Regions from separate parts of the Priestia sp. TGN 0903 genome, predicted to be linked through region 2. Evidence: riboswitches for the same ligand, from Rfam matches in the RefSeq annotation. Region 2 holds a riboswitch; each other region holds the start of a gene.

Region 1 (4,212 bases), on a different contig from region 2:
ATCATAGTTCGTCTGACAAATAACAAGCTGATACTGCTTTTCTAACGCTTGAGAGGCCACTCCTTCTAAAAGCAGACTGAAATAAGGATGATTAATAAAAGGCAAGACGACGGCAATCATATTTGTTTTCCCTTTTGATAAGTGAACGGCATTAATGTTTTGTTCATAATTAAGTTCTTGAATTACTTCTTCTACCAGACGGCGCTTTTCTTCTTTTACATACGGATGATGATTTAAAACCCGTGACACGGTCGAAACAGATACACCAGCTTTTTTTGCGATATCTCGGATATTTGTCATGTTTTCACCTTTTTCTCTTGCGCTGAAACGCGTTTCATACTTTATTCTCATTATAAAGTGAAAAAGCAATAAGCTAAACCCGTTACAATCATGTTTTTATTCACTTTTATAAGGAGGTCATATCATGGGTATTTTATTATTCATTTTATTATGCGGAATTGAAATCGGAGGAGCGGCTTATGCACTTAAACAAAATGAGACACTTTGGAAGGAGCTAGATGAAAAAAAGCCGACTGATTTTTTCAAACAGTAAAAAACCCTTAAAAAGAATGTTCTTTTTAAGGGTTTGATATTACGCAGCTTCTTTAGATGATTTTGATTTTTTATTTAAACGAGGAAAGCCAATTACAATCGCAATGATACCGCAAACCGCTGTTAACATTGGATAGAATGTAAATGGAATAATCTCAACCGGTGAAACTTTAGCAAATCCTGCTGCGAGAAGCATTTGTGCACCGTAAGGGATAAGCCCTTGAACGCTGCATGAAAACAAGTCGAGCAGACTGGCTGATTTACGATTATCAATTGAATACTTATCAGAGATTTCTTTCGCTAACGGACCTGCTGTAATAATTGAAATCGTGTTATTAGCCGTGGCTAAATTTGTTAAACTTACTAATCCAGCGATACTGAATTCTCCGCCTTTTTTTGTTTGAATGCGTCGTGTTAATAGGTTCAATAAGAACTGAATACCGCCGTTATAGCGAATGAGTTCAACCATTCCGCCAATTAAAAGAGATAAAATAATTAATTCCGACATTCCGCCAATACCTTCTGTCACAGTTTTAGCAAGAGAAGAAAGCGTGTAGCTTCCGTCAGCTAATCCAATCACGCCGGCTAATACAATTCCTCCGGTTAAAATACTTAATACGTTTGCACCAAATATGGCAGCGACGAGTACGCCGACATAAGGCAAGATTTTAAACCAGCTAAAATCTTTAATTTCTACTGATGACGTATTGCCTAGCGTCATTACAAGTAATAAAATCACTGTAACAATCGCTGCAGGAAGGACAATAAAAAAGTTTACTTTTAATTTATCTGACATATTTGTTTTTTGCGTACGAACTGCCGCAATGGTCGTATCAGAGATTACGGATAAATTATCTCCAAACATTGCACCACCAACAACAGCAGCAATTGCCAATGTAATCGATACATGCGCCTGCTCACTGATTCCTACAGCGATAGGCCCTAACGCAGCGATCGTTCCCATTGACGTTCCCATCGAAATTGAAATGAATGCGCCAATAACAAAGATTCCGACTACCACTAAGCTTTGCGGAAGCACAGACAGAGCTAAGTTTACCGTTGAATCAACAGCTCCCATGCCTTTAGCGACTTGAGAAAAAGCACCTGCCAAAATAAAAATAAGTACCATAATAATGATATCAGGATGCCCTGCTCCTTTAGCAAAGCGTTCCACTTTTACATTAAGTGAATCTTTGCGGTTCATAGCCAGCGCCACAATGGCTGCAATGATAATAGCTACTAATACAGGCAGCTTATAAAAATCTCCCGTTATAATTCCTGATCCGACAAACAGGACTAAAAAGACGCCCAGCGGTAACAGCGCCCAGCCGTTTCCTTTTTGTTGTTCCATTCTCAACACCTCTTGTTTACGTAATAAAAAAAGACCTCTTCTTATTGATAAGAAGAGGTCTCTTATTTGTATCATAAGATTACCCTTCTCATCTTCCAAACGAAACATCGTCTGCTGGATTTGGCACCGCACTGCGTACAGCCAGTTGCCGAGACATCATAGGGCCAGTCCCTCCGTCTCTCTTGATAAGAAGTTTGTAGTTGTTTTAAAAATAGTCTTTCACTACTGTAATCTCTTTTTATTTAATTGTCAAATGCTATTTTAGAAAAATATATAGTGTGAAAATTCTCACATCAATTAGCTACGTCACGTTTTAAAAACGCCACCCACGCTACGCCCATAAAGAAGACAAAGTGTGCAACTAAGATGAAGATTGAAAATGGAATTGTCATTCCGTCAAACATCGTCTTCATTCCGTCCATATACTGCACAAAGTTTGTGTTGGCGAACAGTAAAAATTTCCCCCACCATAAACCTAGCTCTGATACTAGTCCTGTTACAGCTTTTGCGCCGATACTTATGACAATAGCTAGACTTGAAGCAAGCGCGCTGTTTCTAAATAAAGACGACAGCATAAAAGCAAACGTCATCATCATAAACGTTTCCATATACGCGCTGTCATACGTAAGCGTAATGTTTTTAAGCAGCTGCGCATCTCCTTCTAGACTAGCAAATCCAAAGAACAATGCTCCCCATACAAACGAAAAAAGCAAATAGCTCAGCAAGTAATACAAGCTAATTAAAACGAGCGTTATGTACTTGGACGTTAAAATCGTTGAACGTCTAGCAGGGCGAATTAAAAGAAGCTTAATGGTACCCGCTTCAAACTCTTTTGCAACCATTGATCCTCCAACAGCAAGCGCGAAAAATTGAACGAGGATCAGCATGCCTGCACTAAATGACAGGAAATTCAATATGTTGTCTTCCGTTCCTGCGCTGTTTGCTACTTTCTTCATTAAAAGAGCCATACAAAGAGTTAAGATGCCGATTGTAATAAACGTGACTTTTGTACTTCTTTTGTAAAACCATTTCATATGTTCATTTTGAATTAACTTAAGCATGGTGCTCTCCCTCCGTAACGGACATAAACGAATCTTCAAGCGTCTCATAAACAGGAGTGATTCGGTAGACTAAAATATCGCTGTCCACTAATTTTCTATTCACAGCTGGAATTTGTTCTTTCATAATCACTACATCAATACTATCGGATTTTATTGTTACTTGGAATTCTTGAGATAAAAGATCCGCTGCTTGTTGCACGTCAGATACTTCAAATTCTACATACATCCCTTGATCTTGACGATTTGGAGATAGATCTTGAACAGCTTTTAACTCGCCGTTTTGAATAATACCAACGCGGTCACATAATGCTTCCACTTCTTTTAATAAGTGGCTCGCGATTAAAATTGAAATACCTTCTTCCCTGCAGAGAGTTTGTAAATATGTACGAAATTCTCTCATTCCCGCTGGGTCTAGACCATTTGTTGGTTCGTCTAGTAAAAGCAATGCAGGCTTATGTAAAATAGCTTGAGCTACTCCTAAACGCTGTCTCATCCCAAGGGAATACGTCTTCACTTTTGCATGAATGCTGTTTTCAAGCTTTACTAGCGCAATCACTTCATCCAAGCGTTCTGCTGTGATCCCTTCATGCATATTCGCAAAGTGTTTTAAATTTTGATAGCCCGTCAGATAATCATAAAACTCAGGATTTTCAATAATCGCTCCAATTGATTTCATAGCTGATGTAAACTGTTCTTTTAAAGGAAACCCATTGACGGTAATTGTTCCCTTTGTTTCTTTAATGAGTCCTACGACGGTACGAATGAGCGTTGTTTTTCCAGATCCGTTCGGACCAAGCAATCCGAAAATCTCACCGCGCTCAACCGATAAGGATACATCATGCAAAATGGTTTTCTTCCCAATTACTTTACTGACATGATCTACTTGTAGCACTGTTTCTGTCATCATGTACATCCTTTCTTTAATTAGCAATACGCCTTCTATTGTTTCTCTTTTTTAACTATTTGTCTACTATAACCTTATTTTTGGAAAAGTAGCCCATTCAAATCATTCGTATTATCCGCTTACATTTGATAAAATAAAACAAACCTTAGTTAGAGGAGGACTTCTACATAATGAACTTAACCGTATACCTTGCCGGGCAAATTCACGATAACTGGCGAGACGAAATTAAAAACCAAGCAGAACAATTAAACCTTCCCCTTACCTTTGTCGGTCCCATGACAGACCATGACCGCTCCGACAACATTGGAGAAGAAATTTTAGGAAAACAGCCTAATGCTGTCTTA
Region 2 (4,212 bases):
TAGTCTCGCTAAATGGTGAGCATTGGTATCTTCTTTACTTGTGACGCCGGCTACTTTACCATTTCGAAGAACTGTAATTCGGTCCGCTACTTCCATCACTTCTTGCAGCTTATGTGTAATAATAATGATGCTTTTTCCTTGAGAAGCCAAAAACCGGATTGTTTTTAATAGTTCCTTTACTTCATGAGGAGTAAGAACGGCGGTAGGCTCGTCTAAAATAATAATTTCTGCTCCTTGATACAGCACTTTTAAAATTTCAATCTTTTGCTGTTCCCCAATTGAGCAATGCTTTACTTTTTTATGAACATCCACTGAAATTTGATAAGTTTGGGTTAATTGCTGTACATCTGCTTTCGCCTGCTTTCTGTTGAAAAAGAGACCTTTCTTTGGCTCATGCCCCAAGACAATATTTTCAGCCACTGAAAAATGAGGAAAAACCATAAAATGCTGATGCACCATGCCTATTCCGTTTTTAATCGCATCCGCAGGAGATGAAAACGAAACAGGTTTCCCGTGCAGCTGAACACTTCCTGAACTCGGCTTTTCCATTCCGTAAAGCATCCTCATCAACGTTGTTTTACCAGCACCGTTTTCTCCGACCAGCGCGTGAACCTCCCCTTTTTTCAGCGTAAAAGACACGTTATCGTTTGCTAAAAATGAACCGTATTTCTTCGTCAAATTCGTTAACTGCAACAGCTCACTCATTCCATTCATTGCTCCTTTCCCTTTAGGTTTTTTTCAAAAATAAGAAAGAGAAGCCAGCCTTACTCGACTTCTCTTCTCAACTCACTTTGCTAACGGATCTTTTACCACTGTTTTTCCATCAATAATCGAATCTTTAATTTCTTTTAATTGATCAATTACATCTTGTCCTACAAAGTCATTAAGAGGTGTCTTGCTGTCTTGAGTCACATACGTTAACCCAACACCTTTTTCTTTTAAGCCGTATGTCACTACGCCCGATTTAAATTTGTCATTTGCTAGTGCTTCTACCGTTTCATAAGCAGCCGCATCAGATCCTTTTAACTGCGATAAAATGATATGCTCAGGATCTACTTCCGTACGGTCAATATCTTGGCCTGCCGTATAAAAACCTTTTTCTTTTGCTGCTTCAAATACACCCAAGTCGCCTACAGCTGATGCTCCAGCGATAAAATCAGCGCCTTTTGAAGCCTGTAAAATAGCAAGTTCTTTTGCTTTAGCTGGATCAGAGAAGCTTCCAACATAGTTTACTAAAAACTCTGCTTTTGGATTTGTTGATTCTAGTCCTTCTTTAAAGCTTACCGTCCATTTTTTTAATAATGGAATATCATCAGCTGCAACCATTCCTACTTTATTCGTTTTCGTAATCAATCCTGCGGCTGCTCCTAATAAATATGAAGCTTCTTGTTCACGGAATACAACGCTTCTTACATTTGGTAAATCAACCACTGTATCAATAATCGCAAATTGACGCTGCGGATTTTCTTGAGCTACTTTTTTCAACGCATCTTCGGATTCAAAAGAAGATGTAATAATCAAGTCATAATTTTCTGCTACGGCAGCACGCAAATTACTTTCAATGGCTGCTTGATCTGTAGATTCAATTGTCTTTACATCAATGTTATACTTCTTCCCAGCTCGTTTTGCTCCCTCATCCATTTGCTGAAAAAACGGGTTAACCCCAATCTTTTCAGGCAAAACAAGAGCAATTCGCTTCTTTCCTTTCTCTTCACTTCCACTGCTTTTTGTGCTTTTTGACTGACAGCCAGTTACGAGTAGTACAAGCGCAACTGCTAAAATAAGAAATCTCTTCATTTAACTTACTCCCCCTATAATATAAAAAAAGCTCTTCCTTTATATAAAGGAAGAGCTCGTTAACCAAACGTCTCTTCCTCATCTTCAAGAACATACTGTTCTTAAGGATTTGGCACCATTCTGTCATAGACAGCGGTTGCCGGGTTTCACAGGGCCAGTCCCTCCACCTCTCTTGATAAGGAAAACAATAGCTATTTGTTTTATGTAATATAGTCAATATTAATAGTTTTTTAATAATTGTCAATATTATTTTTCTTTTTCATACAAAAAAACTTTAAAAACAGATAGGATTATATGGTTTTAGTCTACTAAAATAGAAGTTAAAGCCTTTACCTCATTTCTTGAATCATTCTATACTTCTTCACAAAGCGCTTATACTGAATTTGTTGACTGTCGAAAGGATTTAGTGGTAGCAAATAAATTCTATTATGCTTCTTCGGTTAATGTGTTATTAATTGAAACCACTTTACCAATAATGTTAGACTTTTCCTTAGCGATATTGTTAAGAGGTGTTAATGTTGAAATTAATGAAAGAATTATCTGGCATAGCCATTGGGCTTATTATCGCTTTAGCCGTTTCAAAAATATTTTTTGATACCCCGACCAACATTGGAATCGTAGTTATTTTTATTACGAGTATGGTCGTAACAGGGGTAGCAAGAGCAAAACTAAGATGAGATAATCTAACAAAAAAACACCACCTTTTATTCGCAAGGTGGTGTTTTCTTTTAATGATTTTAGTATGTAGTAATTCTAAGTGAAGGCCTTTACCCTTCTCCATCAATCATCGTATACTTCCTTGCAAAGCGCTTGTAGTAAATTTGCTCATCCTCTTGCCCATCGTTAAAAACAAGTCGGTTATGATCAATATCTTTCTCTTTTAACACATAGCCTTTTTCATTCATCAGTTGAATATATTCATCTAAATGTCCTTTTTTCACCATATAGTAAAGAGCATCATCTGAATCCGTAGTCTCTGCTACACCTTGACTTCCCACTTCTAATTTGAAAACAGCTTTTGCCGTTTGAATGGGACGGTAGTCTCCAAACACTCTTTCCCAATTTAATAGCAGCAGCGCGCCGAAAATTATGATACATCCTCCAGCCGCTACGGTTAGTAAAAATCGTTTTGACACACCTTTCTCTCCTTTACATTTACATTCTTTTTCTTCTATTTAATACAACAGATTGCCCTAAACTTGTTTTTACGCCAAGCCCTAGATACACAGCAGCACCTAAAGCAATTGAAATACAAGATGTGCTAATCGCAAGTGAAGATGCAGACAGCTTATTTTCTAAAAAATAGTGAGAAGTATAATTGCCGATAATCACAGCGGCTGACATCACACTTACTAATAAAACAGGTGTCAACGCAGCTTGTCCCAGTGATTGAACTCGGTAAGAAATAGATTTTTCAATTAAATAGAAGTTATATATAACCGATACACCATACCCTCCGTAAGTCGCGACAACCGGTCCAATTTCTTTTAAGCTTGAAACCAACAGTACGTTTAATACTATCTTCACAACAATTCCTAAGCCCAAGCCTAAAATTAGCTTCTTTTGTTGATTAATTCCTTGGAGAATTGCGGCTGTTACGGTAAAAAGAGCAAAAAGAATCGCAGCAGGCGCATACCATTGTAAAACAACTCCACCGATTTCAGGACTGTTTTTCGCTCCAAAAATCATCATATATACCGGCTTACCCAATAAACAAAGCCCTACCGCAGCAGGAAGAGTAAAAAACAACAGCAGCTGCAGCGTTTTTGTAATCTTTCCTTTTACTTCCCGTAAATTTCTTTGCACAAAAGAAGATGTAATGCCCGGAATTAGCGACATGCTGAAGGCAGTCGCTAACGATACCGGCACCATCACCAAAATTTGCGCTAATCCAATGACGGAGTTAATCGTTTCAGCCTTAGCTTGTCCATATCCTATTGATTGAAAAAGCATGTTAATCGTAAACGTATCAATATTTTGATAGATAGGAATAGCTAAACCAACTAATACAAACGGAACAGCGTACGTCACAAGCTCTTTGAACATTAAAGAGAACGGAACGAATTTATTATTCTTTCCGCTGTTCACTTCTTTTATAATCAACCGCTTGCGCTTCAAATAAACCGCTCCAAGAATCCCAATTCCCCCTACGCCTCCAATAAACGCTCCAAACGTACCGATTCCAACAGCTTTTGTCATTGTGCTATGAAAAAGGTGAATAACAGCGTATGCTCCTACTAAAATGAACAACACTCGCACTATTTGTTCAATAATTGTACTTAGCGCGGACGGTCCCATAGACTGGTTACCTTGAAAGTAGCCTCGTAATAGACTCATAGGCGGGATAATAATTAAAGCAAAGCTTACCATTCGGATGACGTACACTACGTCTTTTTGACTATTTCCTGAGGAATC
Region 3 (4,212 bases), on a different contig from region 2:
GCATATTTTCAACAACTGATTGATAATCTTTTTCTCCTAAAAACCCTGTAATTGGGCTGTAAGCACCAATTCCAATTAGTTCTAAATCACTTAGAGCCATGTTGTCTACTTCAATTTCTTTTGTTAGTGAAGTGTAGTCATATGTTGGTTGATATAAATTAATTAATTCTCCACCGTGTGCTTGAATTGTTGTCATTTTGTAAAATCCTCCTTAAGTAATTAACACAATATAATAAAAAGCAATTGAATCACGCAGTCATTTTTTCTTTTTCCGACTGCAAGCTTGCTCTTTTTCTTCTAGTCGTTCTAGCTAAGCTTAGAACACCTGCTGTGGCAATGCAGCCACTAGCTAGCACCACAAATGAATATAAGTCGCTTTCAAGTACTAATTTCACAAGAACATATGAGATTACGAGTGAAAATACAGGGGATACCACCCAAACCTTTAACATTTGAATGACCACTTCGCGCTGTTCTTTCGTAAATCCCGTTTTCGCTGCGCCTATCCCAATAATAGAAGACGTAGTGACCTGTGTAAGCGGTACTGGCAAACCAAACAGTGAAGCTGCTGTAACAAGAGAAGCACCAGTACCTGAAATAATGCAGCCTTCCCCTACAGAATAGCGAGTAATTTTTTTTCCGTTTGTTTCAATAACTCGGCCTCCTAGTAAAAGAGCTCCGAGTGCCACCGCCAATCCTCCTGCTATGACACCCGTTGTAGCATCCATTAACCCAGCTCCTACTAGAGGACCGACAGCATTTGCCACATTATTCATTCCAGCTGAGAAGGCTTCAAAGAATCCCGTCGCTATAACTAAAATCGTTAAAACTCTTTTCCACTTTCCCTCTGCTTCTTTTTTATGCGCTCTGCGTTTTATCACTTTCCCAATCAAAAAAGCAATGACAAATGAAACTAGCGGAACAATAATCCAAAAAGACATGACAATTAAAAGTTTTTCTACATACAGAGATTGATAAGCTACTCCTACTCCAACAACTGAGCCAACTGTTACTTCACTTGTTGATAGAGGGATACCAATCAAATTCGCGAAAAAGAGTGACAGCGTTGCAGCAGCCAGAATGATAATAACTAATTCTACTGACAGCAGTTTTTCAGGTATGATACCTGAACTGATGGTTTTTACCACCTCACCGCCTCCGGTAACAGCTCCGAGCACAATTCCTACAGCACAGATGAACAGGGCCACTCTTCGCTTTTTAATTGCACCGGAGCCGTATGAAACGCCCATAGCAGCTGCTGCACCGCTTGCCCCAATATTCATTGCAAAAAAAAGCGCAATGATAAAGGCAACATATAAAAGCATCATTTATTCAGCTCTTTCGTATTTAAGATTCGTGTAATCCGCACTCAACTTTTTGTGTACCTGCCCATCTTCCTGAACGTAAATCGTCTACATTATAGGCAGGTGCGGTACAGGGCTCACAGCCGATACTTGGGTAGCCTTGATCATGAAGTTTGTTGTACGGCAAATCATGCTTATACACATAGCGCCAAATTTCTTTCCATGACCAATGAATTAACGGACAAACTTTCACCTTCTTGAATTTCTCATCTTTATTAAAATAATTCGTGTTGGCACGAGACTCAGACTGCTCGCGTCTCAAACCAGAAATCCACGCATCATAAGGAGCAAGGGATTCTCTTAGCGGAATGATTTTTCGAATTTGACAGCATAAGTTAGGCTGACTCTTCCAAAGCTCATCTCCATGTTTTTCAGCTTGTTCTGCAAGAGTTAAATCCGGCTTTTTCATATGAATACGTAAATCAGGGAAGCGTTCTTTAATTGCATCAATCACTTCATATGTTTCTTTAAAATGAACACCTGTATCTAAAAAGACAATTTCAGCGTCTTTTTTCACTTTTGAAATTAAATCAATTAACACGATTCCTTCGATCCCAAAGCTTGACGCATAAATAATTGAATCTCCGTAGGTATCATACGCCCACTGCAATGCTGAAAGGGCTCCTTTTGTTTCATCTTTACTGTCGAACTCTGGAAATGTATCGCTCCAGTTTTCGTACGTATATAAGTCTGCCATTTTCTCCACTCCAATTCTTAGTTATCCGCGTTATCCAATAAAAAAAGACGGTTTTACCCACTAGAATTGGATAAAACCGCCTCTAGTGTGTCTAGTCAGCGAAACTATTTAATTCTTACTTTACTTCGGCGTGTTCAAAAATTTGTTTTAAGTCGGGGTTTACAGTCATTGGTTTCCCTTCTCAAATTATCGCTTGCGCTATATCAAAATAAAAAGTCTTCCGTATTGAAAGACTGGGTAGGCAATAAATTTTCACCTTATCTTTCAAAATGATACACACTTTGCTGGAATTAGCACCTTGCTAAGCAGGTTGCCGGGGTTCAGCGGGCCAGATCCCTCCACCACTCTTGATAAGCATTTTTTAAAAATTTTAGCATATTTAGAATATTTGTCAACATTAAAAATCATATATCCGATAAGAAAACTATACTTTAAATTCACAGAAATATCTATACTTTTATTTAAAACAACATATGTAAATTTGACCCAAATGTGAACATATCAGTTTATAAAACGCTTTCTTTTTTCTCCAACTTTTGATGTTCTCTTGCTAAATAAAACGCAAAATCTCTCTATAAAATTAATAGCGGATTTATAAGCTTTACGGATAATTCACCCACATTAGCACACATTACAGATAACACTGACTGACAGATAGGAGCTATATAAGATGGAGAGACAACCCTTTCAATTAGACGATACAATTAAAAATAATGTACGAACATATTTACAGCAGATTTCAACTGAAGCCTCTAATTTAATTAAACATTTAGACACGAGTGATCATTGTATCCTATGTGATTTTGAGGAGATGAGAAGGTTATTTCAAGATGTTCAAGCTACGGCCGCCTCTTATTACTTGCGTCATTACTTATCGCCTTATACATTTGAATACGCTGCTCTGTCCCTAGCTATTCATAACCTCTCTGAGAAACGTCACGGCGCTTTAATTGTCATTGAACGGGAACAAAATGTTGATCCTCTTATTCAAAAAGGAATGCCTATTCAAGCTCCTGTCAGCGCTACGCTAGTTGAGACACTGTTCTATCCAGGGACACCCTTACATGACGGAGCTGTCCTAATTAGAAATAATCAGCTTATTTCGGCTGCTAATGTTTTACCTCTCTCGTCTATTATTTCAACGAACAAAAAATTGGGAACACGTCACCGTGCAGCCATTGGAATGTCAGAAAAATCGGATGCATTAATTTTAGTTGTATCTGAAGAAACAGGCAAAATTTCGTTTGCGCTTGATGGAAGCCTCTACCCTATTCACTCCAGCAAAAATATGATTTAAGAGCCCTTTCCTAATAAGCAGCCCTATCTTGACTTCTATATCCTTTCTCTTTAATATATTTCATAGTTTTTACATACTATAGATACGGGTGATGCATATGGCAATTTTAAAATTTGAACATGTAGGCGTTCAAGTAAAGGATATAGAAAAATCTATTGAGTTCTATACACAAAAGGTGGGATTAGAGCTCATCGAAACACTACCACATACCGATCCGTCTTTGAAGCTAGCTTTTCTAGGTTTAGAAGGCAATGTAATCGTAGAGTTAATTCAAGGGTATAACTCAAGCTTACCTAATGAAGGTAAAGTTCATCATTTTGCGCTGGCAGTAGATGGAATTGAAGAGGAGTTTGAGCGTTTAAAATCAGCAGGCGTTTCATTTGTGGAAGAAAACATTGTAACTTTGCCAAATGGAGCAAGATACTTATTTTTCTATGGTCCAGACAAAGAATGGATTGAATATTACGAAGTAAAAAGATAAAGATATCTTATACCTTCAGTGAAAAATGGTCATACTGTGGCTATGACTAATCACTGGAGGTATTTTTATGATGGAATGGCTATTATTTCGACTTTTTCGTCGTTCTATTTTAGTGCGGCTTCTTTTTATTATCGGCTGCCTTGTTTTACTTTTCGGCATGCTTATACATTTCCTAGAGCCGCAAACGTTTGGGAATGTGTTTGAAGGAATTTGGTGGGTTATTATTACAATCTCTACTATAGGGTACGGTGATTTTGCTCCCACCACTACGATTGGAAGGTTAGCTGCAATTATTTTAGTCCTCATTGGAACGGGATTTATTACTACTTATTTTGTCACGCTTTCTAAAATTGCTGTTTCCGCTGAGAGCGCT
Region 4 (4,212 bases), 230 kb from region 2:
GCAGAGGTGACGGACCAAACGATAATTGTTACACGATGAGCGGTGAATTTGAGCTTGTGTTAAAAAAGGCGGTGGAATTGAATCCGCTGTTCATTATTCATGGGGGAGACACCGTGTATACAGGAGAAAAGAGGTATTTGGAGCACTTTGTTAAAGTTGTCGAAAAAATAGCACCAAACATTCCCGTGTTTGTATGCGTAGGGAATCATGATGAATTAAACCTTGAAGAAAGCAACCTCGAAAACTTCAGAGCCACTATCGGAAAAGTGCACTGGGTCATTGATATTCCTGTCTTTAACTTCCGGTGCATCGCATTAAATAATATCATCAGTCCCAAGAATAAAATATATGGATTTACAGATAGAGAGCTGAATTATTTAGAGCAGCAGCTAGAGGATGCTCCTCGTAATACCGTTGTAGCCATGCATGCGCAGCCAAATATTGGCCGGTGGTCAGACCTGGGAGGTTTTCCTGTAACGACTCCTCAAAGTCAAGAATTTTTTGATTTAATTCAAGAACATCGCGTGAAAAAAGTGTTAGTCAGCCACGTGCATGCGTATGACGAGCAGTTTATTAGAAAAAACAGAAACGGGTCGTTTACGCTTGGAAGAGGTACTGATTTTGTATTATCAGGAGGCGCGGGTGCTCCCCTTGATTTTGAACCGCCTTTAATTTTAAATAATTATAATCTTACGGAGTTTTTTGTTAGCCGGTACGACATTTTAGGACCTCTTCTTTGGAAGGATTTTGGACGACCTCGAAGAAGTTGTTTGTAAAAACATGAAAGTAGAAAGCTAGGTTCAAAAAAAAGAGGCTGGGAAAAAAGGGTTTTAGGCGAAATGAAAAATGAACCACTAATCAAGCATCTTGATTAGTGGTTCATTTTTTTATTAGGGTAAACGTAGATTTCATGTGTATAGGTCTTTCTAGCAGGTGATTGGAGCACAAGACGAAGACTCCTGCGGGAAAAGCGGAACACGTGAGACCCCACAGGAGCTTATGCGACGAGGAGGCTCAGCGACCGCCCGCGGAAAGCGAAGTCTTGTACGGAAATCAACTGCGGTGTCACAAGCGATTCAGCTCATGTATCCCATTTGCCTTTAGATTGGATTCACTTGGTTATGTCTCAACCTCTTTTGGAAAACCGTACGAAACCTTGTAGCAGAAGGCCCAGTCAAGCGTTATAATAGATAGTGAATGATGATATATTCTCTATATTTGTCATATATTTGTATTACATATGTAATTGAAGAAAAATATTCACTTGATATACTGTTTAATGACTTAACTTTATCTTAACATTCACAGTGAAATGCCTGTTTATAGAAACTTAGAACATACACAGCAAATGGAGGAGCTATCATGGCAAACGAAAAGATGCAAGAAGGACTCAATCGTTTTATTAAGGAAGATTTAAATGACCTTTTAGGTAGACTGTTCCCCCTAATGGACCGAGAATGTGCGGAAGAAAAGAGAATGCTTATCGAAACGGCGGTAGAGTACATCTATTCTTCAGGGTATCATCAAGGAGCAAAAGACTTGATCGAAACACATCGAAAAGATGATTACAAATTATTAAGGCAAAAATTAGCGTCAACGCCTCCTGAAAACTAATTTTTTTGAAATTTCTTTTGACAACATAAATGTAAGGTGTTAAGATGACTCTACATTCAAAATATTATAAACAATTAAAACTCTTATTGAGAGAGGCGGAGGGACTGGCCCTGTGAAGCCCGGCAACCATTTAACAATCTTGTTAAAAAGGTGCTACATCCTGCAAAGCGTACAGCTTTGAAAAATAAGAGAGGATTTCATAGATACTATGCCTCTCTATTCATGATAGAGAGGCTTTTTATTTTATGTAAAGGTGTTTTGAATGAACAATTTCATAGAAATGCATCAGGTGCTGTGTAACGAATGTACGCAGCTTAAAAGGGAAGACCGGTGAAAAGCCGGCGCGGTCCCGCCACTGTAATGGGGAGCAACTTATTAACCACTGTTTCATGTTGAAATGGGAAGGGATAGGAAGCGATGAACCTAAGTCAGGAGACCTGCCTGTTGTATGCACTTAAGCTCTACGGGATATAGAGAGGAGTGAGGAATACGTGTTGAGAAAAACAGGCTATCTCAACTTTAGTTAAGTATGCGTATCATCTCTCTTTTCATTTCGAAAAGGGAGATTTTTTAGTTTAGCGATAAAAAAATATATAGGGAGTGGAAAAAATGAGCAGTGTAAAAAGTTCAAATGTAGGTTATCCAAGAATTGGTGAAAAACGAGAATGGAAAAAAGCGCTTGAGCAGTTTTGGGCAGGAAAGCTAGAGAAAGATATCTTTCTTCAGGAAATTGAAGCTCTTCGTCTTGGGCATCTGAAAAAACAGCGTGACGCAGGAATTGAATTAATTCCAGTCGGCGATTTTAGCTTATACGATCACGTGTTAGATACAGCCGCTATGTTTGGTTTGGTGCCAAAGCGCTTTGAATATAGCGGAGGCCCGGTATCCCTTGAAACGTATTTTGACATCGCCCGAGGAACAAAAGGTGCGGTAGCCTCTACGATGACAAAATGGTTTAACACAAATTATCACTACATTGTACCCGAGCTTGAGGAATGTACGCCAGCACTTGTAGAAAATCGCCCGCTTCAATTTTACAAAGAAGCAAAACAAAAGCTGAATATCAAAGGCAAACCCGTTATTTTAGGTCCAGTAACATTTGTGAAGCTGTCAAAAGGATATAAAAAAAGTGAGTTTAAAAAAGTAGTTGAACAATTTGTTCCTCTTTATGCAACAATCTTAGCGGAGCTGCAGGCAGAAGGCGTGGAGTGGGTACAAATAGATGAGCCGGTTTTAGCTACAACGCTATCAAAAGAAGACCTGGCACTGTATAAAGAAGTCTATGAAGCTTTGAAAAAAGCGGCACCGAATGTAAAAGTCATTTTGCAGACGTATTTTGACAGCGTAGATTACTATAAAGAAGTAGTTGCTCTTCCTGTTCACGGAATTGGATTGGATTTTGTACATGACCGAGGCGAAAATCTCACGGCGCTTAATAAATATGGTTTTCCAACTGATAAAGTGCTGGCAGCAGGAGTGATTGACGGACGAAACATTTGGCGTGAAAACTTGGACGAACAGCTTTTAACAATCAGTGAAATTGAAGAAGCCGTATCAAAAGACCGTTTGATTCTGCAGCCTTCATCAAGTTTATTACATGTTCCTGTCACGGTGAAAAGCGAAAAAACCATTGAGCCAATTCTAAAAAACGCGCTGTCTTTTGCAGATGAAAAGCTAAAGGAAATCACGCTTTTAACAAAAGCGGTGCAGCAAGGAAAAGAAGCAATAGAAAAAGAAATAAGTGAAAGTAAACAGGCGATTCAAGCATTAAATGGATCATCTTTTCGAAACCATCAAGACGTGCAAAAAGAGCTGAAGCAGCTGCACAGCTATAAAGCACAGCGCCAAGCGTCGTTTGACGTACGTCAACGCGTTCAGCAAGAAGCGTTTCAACTGCCGCTTCTTCCAACGACAACAATTGGAAGCTTTCCGCAAACAAAAGAAGTGCGAAAAGAGCGTCTGAAGTGGCGTAAAGGAGAGTTAAGCGATGAAGCATATGAAGCGTACATTAACGCTGAAATCAAAAAATGGATTGAAATTCAAGAAGACATCGGCTTAGATGTCCTTGTGCACGGAGAGTTTGAGCGCACGGACATGGTTGAATACTTCGGTGAAAAATTAGGAGGTTTTCAGTTTACGAAGTTTGGCTGGGTGCAATCATACGGTTCTCGCTGCGTGAAGCCGCCGCTTATTTACGGAGATGTCTCGTACGAGCAGGCGATGACGATCAAAGAAACGGTCTACGCACAGTCTCTAACCAATAAGCCTGTTAAAGGAATGCTGACGGGGCCGATTACGATTTTAAACTGGTCATTTGTGCGTGATGATATCCCGCGCTACGACGTGGCAAATCAAATTGCGCTTGCTCTTAGAAAAGAAGTGGAAGCACTTGAAAGTCAGGGCATCTCAATGATTCAAGTAGATGAACCGGCGCTGCGTGAAGGACTGCCGTTAAAACGAGAAAACTGGGAAAGCTACTTGAACGCCGCGGTGTACGCGTTCAAATTAGCCACAGTATCGGTGCAAAACGAGACGCAAATTCACACGCATATGTGCTATTCGGAATTCGAAGAGATTATTGATGCGATCAAAGCGCTT

What was found. Region 2 has a riboswitch for S-adenosylmethionine ahead of ACRPLY_RS09205 (BMP family lipoprotein). Riboswitches for the same ligand answer to the same signal wherever they lie in the genome.
Region 1: it holds a riboswitch for S-adenosylmethionine, as region 2 does, so the genes downstream of both, ACRPLY_RS02590 (Na+/H+ antiporter NhaC family protein) here and ACRPLY_RS09205 (BMP family lipoprotein) in region 2, are expected to answer to the same signal.
Region 3: it holds a riboswitch for S-adenosylmethionine, as region 2 does, so the genes downstream of both, ACRPLY_RS19440 (phosphoadenylyl-sulfate reductase) here and ACRPLY_RS09205 (BMP family lipoprotein) in region 2, are expected to answer to the same signal.
Region 4: it holds a riboswitch for S-adenosylmethionine, as region 2 does, so the genes downstream of both, metE (5-methyltetrahydropteroyltriglutamate--homocysteine S-methyltransferase) here and ACRPLY_RS09205 (BMP family lipoprotein) in region 2, are expected to answer to the same signal.

What each region holds. Positions count from the first base shown of each region.
Region 1 is NZ_JBOZGL010000001.1:494,821-499,032, forward strand. It holds gene ACRPLY_RS02580 (LacI family DNA-binding transcriptional regulator) at 1-300, opposite strand, end outside; gene ACRPLY_RS02585 (hypothetical protein) at 425-553, shown strand; gene ACRPLY_RS02590 (Na+/H+ antiporter NhaC family protein) at 593-1,903, opposite strand; SAM riboswitch class I at 1,989-2,095, opposite strand; gene ACRPLY_RS02595 (ABC transporter permease) at 2,197-2,964, opposite strand; gene ACRPLY_RS02600 (ABC transporter ATP-binding protein) at 2,957-3,868, opposite strand; gene ACRPLY_RS02605 (YtoQ family protein) at 4,039-4,212, shown strand, end outside.
Region 2 is NZ_JBOZGL010000002.1:536,728-540,939, reverse strand. It holds gene ACRPLY_RS09210 (ABC transporter ATP-binding protein) at 1-705, opposite strand, end outside; gene ACRPLY_RS09205 (BMP family lipoprotein) at 787-1,797, opposite strand; SAM riboswitch class I at 1,873-1,979, opposite strand; gene ACRPLY_RS09200 (hypothetical protein) at 2,313-2,474, shown strand; gene ACRPLY_RS09195 (hypothetical protein) at 2,565-2,933, opposite strand; gene ACRPLY_RS09190 (putative polysaccharide biosynthesis protein) at 2,953-4,212, opposite strand, start outside.
Region 3 is NZ_JBOZGL010000006.1:7,072-11,283, forward strand. It holds gene sat (sulfate adenylyltransferase) at 1-196, opposite strand, end outside; gene ACRPLY_RS19435 (inorganic phosphate transporter) at 249-1,328, opposite strand; gene ACRPLY_RS19440 (phosphoadenylyl-sulfate reductase) at 1,348-2,061, opposite strand; SAM riboswitch class I at 2,316-2,418, opposite strand; gene cdaS (sporulation-specific diadenylate cyclase CdaS) at 2,732-3,358, shown strand; gene ACRPLY_RS19450 (VOC family protein) at 3,456-3,839, shown strand; gene ACRPLY_RS19455 (potassium channel family protein) at 3,907-4,212, shown strand, end outside.
Region 4 is NZ_JBOZGL010000002.1:768,108-772,319, forward strand. It holds gene ACRPLY_RS10490 (metallophosphoesterase family protein) at 1-776, shown strand, start outside; gene ACRPLY_RS10495 (hypothetical protein) at 934-1,104, shown strand; gene ACRPLY_RS10500 (hypothetical protein) at 1,363-1,614, shown strand; SAM riboswitch class I at 1,695-1,805, shown strand; cobalamin riboswitch at 1,885-2,073, shown strand; gene metE (5-methyltetrahydropteroyltriglutamate--homocysteine S-methyltransferase) at 2,224-4,212, shown strand, end outside.